Regions from separate parts of the Agarivorans sp. QJM3NY_33 genome, predicted to be linked through region 2. Evidence: predicted binding sites of a transcription regulator. Region 2 holds the regulator's gene; each other region holds the start of a gene.
The links. The regulator LexA, encoded in region 2, represses DNA repair genes until DNA is damaged. The targets are predictions, from matches to a motif close to TACTGTATNNNNATACAGTA.
Positions count from the first base shown of each region.

Region 1: the regulator LexA is predicted to act here: its motif matches at 1,283-1,302, upstream of dinB (DNA polymerase IV).
Region 3: the regulator LexA is predicted to act here: its motif matches at 2,097-2,116, upstream of imuA (translesion DNA synthesis-associated protein ImuA).

Region 1 is NZ_CP194039.2:3,217,314-3,220,582, forward strand. It holds gene dinB (DNA polymerase IV) at 184-1,251, opposite strand; gene ACRRSY_RS14480 (MOSC N-terminal beta barrel domain-containing protein) at 1,431-3,269, shown strand, end outside.
Region 2 is NZ_CP194039.2:4,497,818-4,501,086, reverse strand. It holds gene ACRRSY_RS20345 (hypothetical protein) at 1-484, opposite strand, end outside; gene ACRRSY_RS20340 (DUF3800 domain-containing protein) at 478-1,182, opposite strand; gene lexA (transcriptional repressor LexA) at 1,591-2,232, shown strand; gene coxB (cytochrome c oxidase subunit II) at 2,582-3,269, shown strand, end outside.
Region 3 is NZ_CP194039.2:2,294,468-2,297,736, forward strand. It holds gene ACRRSY_RS10355 (Y-family DNA polymerase) at 12-1,394, opposite strand; gene imuA (translesion DNA synthesis-associated protein ImuA) at 1,422-2,048, opposite strand; gene fbp (class 1 fructose-bisphosphatase) at 2,264-3,269, shown strand, end outside.

The DNA.
Region 1 (3,269 bases), 1.3 Mb from region 2:
ACCTACACGGAGGCAGTCAGGATGCACGAAATTCAAATCCTACACCAAATGCTTATTGAGCTAGGTCGGAATAGTGTGGTAACTCGATACAGCAGCCAACAAACGATGAGGCATTAGAGCAATCTGTCGGTTCGGTCCACAACCAGATGTAAGCACTGACAGGCTAAGTGCTGAGGAATCCACTTAATCACTAAAAGGCAAGCTCAACTGTGCCGACTCTGTTTGCTGCTCGTAAGCTAAACCAATATGTAAGCCAACTAAACGCACCGCTTTGCCCTTACCGCGCGCAAAGGCTTGATGAAACAGCTCCACTAAGGTTGATTCATCAATCTGTTGGCACTGCTGCTCCTTGGTAGTTTGCTGAAAATCGGCGAATTTTACTTTTACCCCTAACTTATTCATCTTGGCCTGTCGTAAATGTTGCTCGCTACGCCGCCGTAACTCGGGTAACAAAGCCAGTAAACGCTCAACGACTAAGCTTTTATCTCGCTCATCTTGGGCAAAAGTTCGTTCTACCGCCACCGACTTACGTTTACGGTCATTACTTACGGCTCGCTCATCGATCCCTTGACAACGCAACCATAACATCTCACCAAACTTACCAAACAAAGTCTGCAGTTTATCGCGTTTGGCACGACGAATATCTCCGCCAGTATATAAGCCATGGTGATGCAGCTTTTCAATACTCACCTTACCAACACCCGATATTTTCTCTAGGGCGAGTGTTTCAATAAATGCCGAAACCTGCTCGGGTTTAATCACATATAGTCCGTTAGGCTTATTCAGGTCGGACGCGATTTTTGCCAAAAATTTGACCGGCGCTACACCAGCCGAAGCGGTTAATCCGGTGCAGTTATAGATATCTTGGCGGATTTGCTCAGCAATTAGAGTCGCCGAACCATGACAAGCCTCACACGCACTCACATCAAGATAAGCTTCATCGAGGGATAAAGGTTCGATCACTTGAGTATAAGTGGCAAAAATAGCCTGTACTTGCCGGCTGACCTCTCGGTACAAACTCAGCCGCGGCGGCACTAAAACCAATTGGGGACACAGTTGTAGCGCTCTATGGGTTGGCATTGCAGAGCGAATACCATATTGACGGGCCAGATAATTACAGGTTGTTAATACGCCTCGACCGCTACTCAAACCACCTACGGCTAAAGGAAGGTTCGCGAATTCGGGTTGCTCACGCATTTCCACCGCAGCATAGAAACAATCCATATCCACATGAATGATTTTACGATTCATTAAAGTCATAAGTAAGCAAATACGCCACAACAACTGTATATAAAAACAGTATAGTTATGCGTTTACTAAATACAAGCCTTTCCTCATAAGAAATCGCTCATCAGGGTAATTTGAGCTAGCCTCGATGCACCACCTTAAGTAAGATTAAAATTATGAGCAAAGAATAATAAGGCATTATTGTGAGTCAAGCGCAGATCAGCCAGTTAAGCATTTACCCCATAAAATCAACCTTAGGGATTGATTTAAATCACGCTTACGTAGAAGAACATGGCCTAGCATTCGACCGACGTTTTGTGGTTTGCTTACCCGATGGCAAACAACTAACCGCCAGAACTCACCCCAAGTTAGCGCAAATCCACAGTGTTTTACGGCCTGAAGGCTTATATCTGGAAGCCCCTAACATGGCAGGGGTAAACATTAAATACACCGATTTTTCAGATCATTATATTCCAGTAAAGCTTTGGCAGGATACGGTTCAAGCACAACATTGCCATAATGATTACGATCATTGGTTTAGCCAATATTTAGGGGAAAACTGCCACCTAGTATTTTTTGGGGAACAATCTCAGCGTATGGTCAAAAAGCGGGATAGTCAGGTCGCTTTCGCCGACGCCTATCCCCTATTGTTAGTGTCTGAAGCCTCATTAGAAGATCTCAATTCACGCAGCCCAACGCAACATAATATGGCTCAATTTAGGCCCAACCTAGTGGTCACAAACACTGCTGCATTTGCCGAAGATGGCTGGAAACGTTTTCGTATTGGAGAAGTAGAATTTGAGGTGCAAAACCCTTGTTCGCGCTGTATTTTTACAACCCTCGATCAAGCCCGTGGAGAGTTTCATCCGCAAAAAGAACCACTATCAACACTCGCTAAGTATCGTAAGGGTAACGATGGAAACGTTTATTTCGGACAAAATGTGGTGGCACTCAATCATGGTAAGATCAGTCTATATGACACCATAGAAGTACTAGAAACCAAGACGCCAGAACATTATCCCGAGCAAATCAAAAAAACACAATCCAGCCCAACAGTGACTACAAATTGGCAAGCGGGACAAAGCCGCTTACTCAAGTGTATTGCAATACGCGAAGAAACTCATGATGTAAAAACTTTCATTTTGGAGGCTCCAGAGGGCAACATCTGCCATTATCAAGCAGGCCAATATATAGGCATTGAGCTGGAGATAGACGGCAGCCCAGTACACCGAAATTATACGCTGTCGAGTTCTCCTAGTCGCCCCTTAAGCTTAGCAATAACCGTTAAGCGGGTTTCCAACGGACTGGCATCAAATTGGTTACATGACTACTTGAAGCCAGGTATGCAACTCAAAGCCTTAGCCCCTGCGGGCGACTTTCATTTACCCGCCAGCCCAAGCAACAAATTATTACTGCTGTCAGCTGGCAGCGGCATCACCCCGATGCTGTCGATGCTGCGCTACCTGAGTGACATCAACAGCCAGCTAGATGTGGTGTTTCTACACAGTGCACATAGCGAACAAGATCTGATCGCTCGAGCCGAACTAGAAGTGCTCGCTCAACAAATGCCACACTGCAGTATTCGTTATAGTTTAAGCCAATCCGCTCAAAGCACTTGGCAAGGCTATCAGGGCAGACTCAATCGCGGGATGTTACTCGATATTGAAGATTTAGAACTACGCTCGGTATTTGTCTGTGGTCCACAGGGCTTTATGGACAGCGCAAAACAGCAGTTGCTCGCCTTAGGGGTGCATCCCGACGATTATTTTTCTGAAAGCTTTGGCCACCAGATCAGCGACTCGGTGGTGAGTAAGAGCATTAATATTCTGTTTGATAGTTGGGATAGTCACGTTCAAGGTAATAATCAACAAAGTATCTTAGAACAAGCGGAACAGGCCGGGCTAAATTTAAACTATTCCTGCCGCGGTGGATTTTGTGGTGCCTGTAAAGTCAAACTAGAAAGTGGTGAAGTCAGCATCCTCGAAGACAGTGGTTTAAACGATGAAGAGAAGCAACAAGGCTACATCCTGAGCTGTAGTTGT
Region 2 (3,269 bases):
CTTGATAGTCGTTTTTCTTGCGTTGATGATCAACGTAGAAACTTGTTACTAGAAAAGAACTGGCTCTTCCTAGCTTTTGGAGGATAACGACAAAATCGTCATCCTTAGCCCAAAGATACAAACGAATATTTTTCTTTGAGTTGGTCTCTTTGTGATAAAACAGCTTAATCGAAGCATCTTGATGATTTGTGATTATCTGTCGAACCCACTCCAGACGAGACGCTCTTCGAAAGTCGGGATAGCGTTCTAATATCCTAACATGTCGTCTACCGTTTACCCACTCGACTTCTTTTTCTTTTCTAGTGGTTAGGTGCCAAAATGTGTCTTCTTTACCATCCGTTTTTCGATGACATTGAGGGTTGATGTAGATCTCGCCCGCTAGGTATGTATCGGTTGATATAAAGTCTCTGTGAAAGAATTCATACAGGTGATTGATGATTTGAGTCGCGTCAACAATAGACAAGTCAATCGGTTCGCTTAGCATTTTGCCCCCTTTCTAGGGTTAAACCTGAATATGTTGAATTGGTCTTCCCAAGGAGGAGTGCCGCAATCTAAAGAAGAACATAATTTCTCTTCTAAGTAAGAGACAAATCGCTTTTTTATTCCGCTAGTCTTGGGGATGTCATTTCTATTTTTGTATGCAATTGCACCAATCAAAAGGTCACAAAGTTGAATTAATTGTACTTCGTACGATTGAACGATTGTTGCTTTAGCTGATAGTTGCCAGTGAGTACCGTTTTGCAAAACCTCACACATTTTCAGTGTTTTTTCAGCACCAAGCGTATCCATGTAATCTAGATATATACGATATTCATTGTCGACTTTTAAGAAGTCTCTCAAAGTGTAATAGAACATTTTGTAGTAGAAATCGCTATGAGAGCCTGCGTTATACTGGTTGTGATCAAGAGAGTTTTTATTTAGGACAACGGTAGATTTGAAGTTAACCTCCTGATCATCCAAGATTAAATCAATCAAGTCCTTATAGAGAGGCCACTGATGTTTGTTCAGTTTGCTCCATTTCAGCTCCGGTTTGTAGTTGTGTTTGTGCCTCAGGCTTTTGATACTTCGAGTTAAATTCTCTGCTTTTTCCGCACTGCAATGAAAAGCTCCCAGCACCATTACGTCACTGCCATCGTGAAGTAGGTGACAGCTTTCATCACAAAATATCTTGTAGACTGCCATTTCTAGGTTTGTACCGAAACATTATGATTGATGAAGAATAATCTCATAAAAAACGCAACATAATCAATTGCAGAGTTCTTTCATTTCTGTATGAGTGGAGGGGCAGTTTTTGCTCTTTACTATTGATGCTTCCCCCCTACTTTTTCTAAGTCAATTCATCAGAGAGAGGCTACTCCCTAGCTCAAATTGTCCAAAAATGAGTTAGCTCTACTCCTCGTATCCTTCTCTATCCCAATTTCTACTTATTTGCGATGGATGTCACGAAATGTGGGGTGTAGTTTCAAAGTAGCGGAAAGAATTCCAATGAAACTGAAACCTACACTTAAGCTGTTGATTCGAGATAAAACCTTGCTTCATTAATCATGCTGTATATACTAACAGTGTGCTGTATAAACTTACAGGTAGATTATGAAACCCTTAACGCCCCGTCAAACCGAAGTGTTTGAATTGATCCGTCGTAACATTCAAGACACAGGCATGCCGCCAACTCGCGCTGAAATCGCCAAAGAGCTGGGCTTTCGCTCGGCCAATGCTGCCGAAGAACATTTACGCGCCTTAGCTAAAAAAGGGGTGATTGAGATGATCCCCGGCGCTTCGCGCGGGATCCGTATTAGCGAAGACCATTTACCTGCTAATGCCGCGAATGACGAGCCAGAAGAAATCGGCTTGCCGCTGATTGGACAAGTGGCCGCAGGTGCCCCTATTTTGGCACAACAACATGTTGAGTCGCACTATGCGGTCGATGCTAATTTGTTTCATCCGCATGCCGATTATCTGTTGCGGGTGCAGGGCATGAGCATGAAAGACATCGGAATTATGGATGGCGATTTATTAGCGGTGCATAAAACCAACGATGTGCATAATGGTCAGGTGGTGGTGGCGCGCTTAGACGATGAAGTCACTGTGAAGCGCTTTCAACGTGACGGGAAAATGGTCTACCTTCATCCCGAGAACGAAGCACTTTCAACTATCGAAGTTGATTTAGAGTATCAAAGTGTTGATATTGAAGGTTTAGCGGTGGGGATCATCCGTACCGCAGACTGGATGTAGTTACTCCCTAAAACTAAGTTCCCTTCTTTTTAAAGCCCAAATTATAGCAATTTGGGCTTTTGTCGTTTACTTCACAGCTTTTATTTTAAATGTCTATATTTATAACATTCTATTTACAATTATTTAACTAAGCGTCTATTTTATAAGCAGTAAGGTATTTTAATTGCGAAGCCTTGCTGCTTTGGGAAGGGAGTTTTCCCTTATTTTGCGGCCACTTTATTATTGTAAGCAGCGATGTTTGCAATGAAGTGACCGGCCTTGGCTACGAGCAAAGGAGAGCGCTGTGGGCCGATGGATACCGCTAGTATTGCTGGCATGTTGGGTGAATCAAGCATGGGCGCAACAAACGATGTCGTTCAATTTACGCCCTGGTGTCACCGCCATTAGTGAGCAGGTTTACGGCTTGCACATGACTATTTTTTATATATGTTGTGTCATTGGGCTGGTGGTGTTTGGGGTGATGTTCTGGGCGATTTTTCATCATCGAAAGTCCAAGGGAGCCGTTGCCGCACAATTTCATGAGAGCACCAAAGTTGAAATTGTCTGGACGATAATTCCCTTCATCATTTTGATCGGCATGGCGATTCCTGCCACAAAAACCTTATTAGCGATGGAAGATCCTTCCGATGCCGATCTCACTATTCAAGTCACTGGTTCGCAGTGGAAGTGGCACTACCGCTATTTTGATCATGAGCTGGAATACTACAGCGTGTTGGCCTCGGATATGAAGCAAGTACAGGGCAAGCTTGCTAAGCGCGATAACTACTTATTGGAAGTAGATCATCCACTGGTGCTGCCAGTCGGCAAGAAGGTTCGTTTTTTAATGACTTCGGAGGATGTGATCCACTCCTGGTGGGTACCCGACTTTGCGGTCAAAAAAGATGCTAATCCGGGTTTTATTAACGAGGCCTGGACCAAAATTGACCAGCCGGGGATTTACCGCGGCCAATGTGCCGAACTTTGCGGTAAAGACCACGGCTTTATGCCGATTGTGGTGATTGCTAAACCTCAGGAGGAATACCTTGCTTGGTTGGCTC
Region 3 (3,269 bases), 2.2 Mb from region 2:
AGTGCAACAGCCTAGCCAAACCAACCATGTAAAAACCATTGCTGATTCTCTTGGCATATCCAAGCAAGCGCCTCATGCTGACTTTTCGCCAAATAATAATCGCGGTTAATTTGGTGCTCATCCCACCATCCGCTGGCAATACGTTCTGGAGCTGAGAGCAGCTTATAATGCACAATATTGATTGGTTTAAGCTGGGGCAGTAACCAGCATGGTCGAGGAAAGTTACTCGGATAACTAAGTGCAGAGGTATGTTCTAAGGGTTGATATTGGCTGGCTAGTTCAGGCCGATAATCAGCTCGACAGCTTAAACGATGGATCCGTTGGCTACCTAAACGGATGTTGAGTTGATCAAATAACAGATCATCGAGTTGAGTTTGGTCTTGGTCAAATAGCCCATTGCTCGAATGATTTAAAGGGTAGAGCGCTTCGCTACTGAGGTTAAACTCGAGCAACGCCGCTGGTAATCTCAGAGTCTCTAGTTTCAGCTGAAATAAGGCAAACCAGTCGTGACGACTTTGTAGCATACGGGCACTGCGTAACAGGAGCCTTTGTTTGGCCTTATCACGAAAACATAATTCAAGGACGATTTCATTACAGCAATACTGGCGTTCTCTTAGCCAGTGTTGTAAATGTTGGCAAGCTTGCTTCAAAGGAAACATTAAAGCTTGAGTGGTGTTGATTTCACTCAGCAGTGGAAACATTTGCTGGTAACGGTCTTGTGCTTGAATAAAAGCGAGCGGGTATGGCTGTTTACCTCGCGCCTGATCTAAGCTTTTTAGGCTTTGTTCTCCTAAACGTTTTCGCAGTTCTGGGCGAGGTAATGCGCAAAGCTGTTTAAATGTGTAAAGCCCCATGGCTTGTAAGCTGGCAATTTGTGTTTTTGGCAAATCACAGGCGCTTAGTGGTAGAGCGTCGAGTGTTTCGACCCCTCTATAGGGTGCTTGTTTATGCTTTGAGCAAACCAGCCAGCGAGCAGCGAGCGCGGTGTTGGCCCAGGCCAGTCGAAAGCTTAAGCCTTGTTGTTGATAGATGATGCTTAGTTGTTGAGCATGAGTCTGGGGGGTGGGATAAATACTCTGCATGCCAGAACCATTAATAAATAGGCCATAATCTGGGTGCAGGGCGACTTGCGCAGCATAGCTTAAAGCTTGTTGGGCTAAGTTTTGAAACAAATCATCAGTAACTTGCGTTTGTTGTTCATAGAGATGGAGCTGTGGTGCCAGCTGATAGGCGGTATTGAGCGAACAGCCAAAGTAGAGCCCTAGCTGATGCGCTGCCTTGTTGAACTGAGAGAGTTGTTGCTTATGGTGAATAGCTAAGGCTTCGGAGAGCGAATGTTCGCGCTGTAGCAAGTCCAGCGCGAGTTGTGGGAAATCAAGGTAAATCCAATACATGCTTTAGTCACATTGAGTGCTTTGCTATTAAACTCGACGAGGAATATGTTGCCCGTAGAGCGGAGCTGCGCCGCGTCGTTTTAATAGCTGGTAGCTGATTTGGTCAGTATTTCTATTGGGATGTAGTGCAATGCGAACACTAGCGCTGGAGCTTTGTTGTTGTTGCTGCAAAGGTCTAAATAAATAACTGAGACAGTCGCCTTGTTCGGCAGCTAGTTGCAAGCGGCGACTGGCTTTTAAATCTAAATGATCAACCCAGCCTAACACGGCGCTGCAACAGCCACTTTTAAGGGCTTGTTCAATGGTCCAGATAATATCGCTGCACTGTTCTGGGCGGATCACAATCACCTTACTTATATCAATGTTGTGTTGTTGCAGTGCTGGGGCATTTGGCATGAACGGAGGCGCCACCCATATGATCCATTGTGATTTTTTACTTAATTTAGCCAGGGCCGGTAACAGCAGTTGTAGTTCCCCAATACCTTGTTGTTCATAGAGGACTTCTGTCATTGCGCCTTGTGGCCAACCTTGGCCTGGGAGCTGTTGATCAAGCTGTTCAAAGCCGCTTGCTTGCACCGTTAGCTGGCTGCGATGCCATTGCTTACCTTGCCAAACTTTGTTGTTCTGTAGCAGTTGATTGATTTGTTGTGCCATTGTTCGCTCCATGCTCTCAGTCGATGCCAAATTTAACGGCCTTACAATTACTGTATGGATATACAGTAGTGTTAATTTTATGCATTTGCAAATATTTTTTTCGCTTATATGTATTACAATTGACTAATGATGCTAGTAATTTTTAATAAATACTTGCAAAATAACTGTGGAGATTGAAAAGGTTTTCATGGGCGAGTCAATAAATAGGGATACAAATGATAACTCTGGGTGAATACATAATTGAGAAGCAGCACCAGTTTCCTGAAGCTACGGGAGAGCTGACCCAACTGCTTGGGGCGATTCGTTTAGCCGCAAAGGTGGTTAACCGCGAAATCAATAAGGCTGGTTTAGTCGATATTATTGGCGCAACTGGCGTAGAAAATGTACAAGGAGAAGTACAACAAAAGCTCGATCTTTATGCCAATGAAATGTTTAAAGCGGCATTGGAAGCAAGGGGTGAAGTATGTGGTGTCGCTTCTGAAGAAGAAGATGAATTTGTTAGTTTTGATAGTACTCGTTCTATCGACAGTAAATACGTTGTTCTGATGGACCCCTTAGATGGTTCTTCTAATATTGATGTGAATGTATCAGTAGGCACTATTTTTTCTATTTATCGACGGATCAGTCCTTGTAGTTCCCCTGTTGTATTAGAAGACTTTTTGCAACCAGGCTATCGTCAGGTCGCGGCTGGTTACGTGGTTTATGGTTCATCAACTATGTTGGTCTATACCACGGGTCATGGCGTACATGGTTTTACCTGCGATCCATCTTTAGGTGTATTCTATTTATCCCACGAGAACATGACGATCCCTAAAGATGGGATTATCTATTCGATTAATGAAGGGAATTACCTTAAGTTTCCAACTGGGGTAAAGAAGTACCTCAAATATTGTCAAGAGATTGAACCGAATACTAATCGCCCCTATACCTCTCGTTACATTGGGTCTTTAGTGTCTGATTTCCATCGTAACTTGCTTAAGGGTGGGATCTACATTTATCCTTCAACAGCGTCTGCGCCCTCCGGGAAGCTACGCTTATTGTATGAGTGCAACCCAATGGCCTTCCTTATTGAGCAAGCAGGCGGTAAAGCCAGTGATGGCTTTAATCGAATTATGGATATTGAGCCGACTGAGTTACATCAACGTGTTCCTTTTTTCTGTGGCAGTACCAACATGGTTGAAACGGTTGAAGCGATGATGCGCGAATATTCTCTGGACGAGA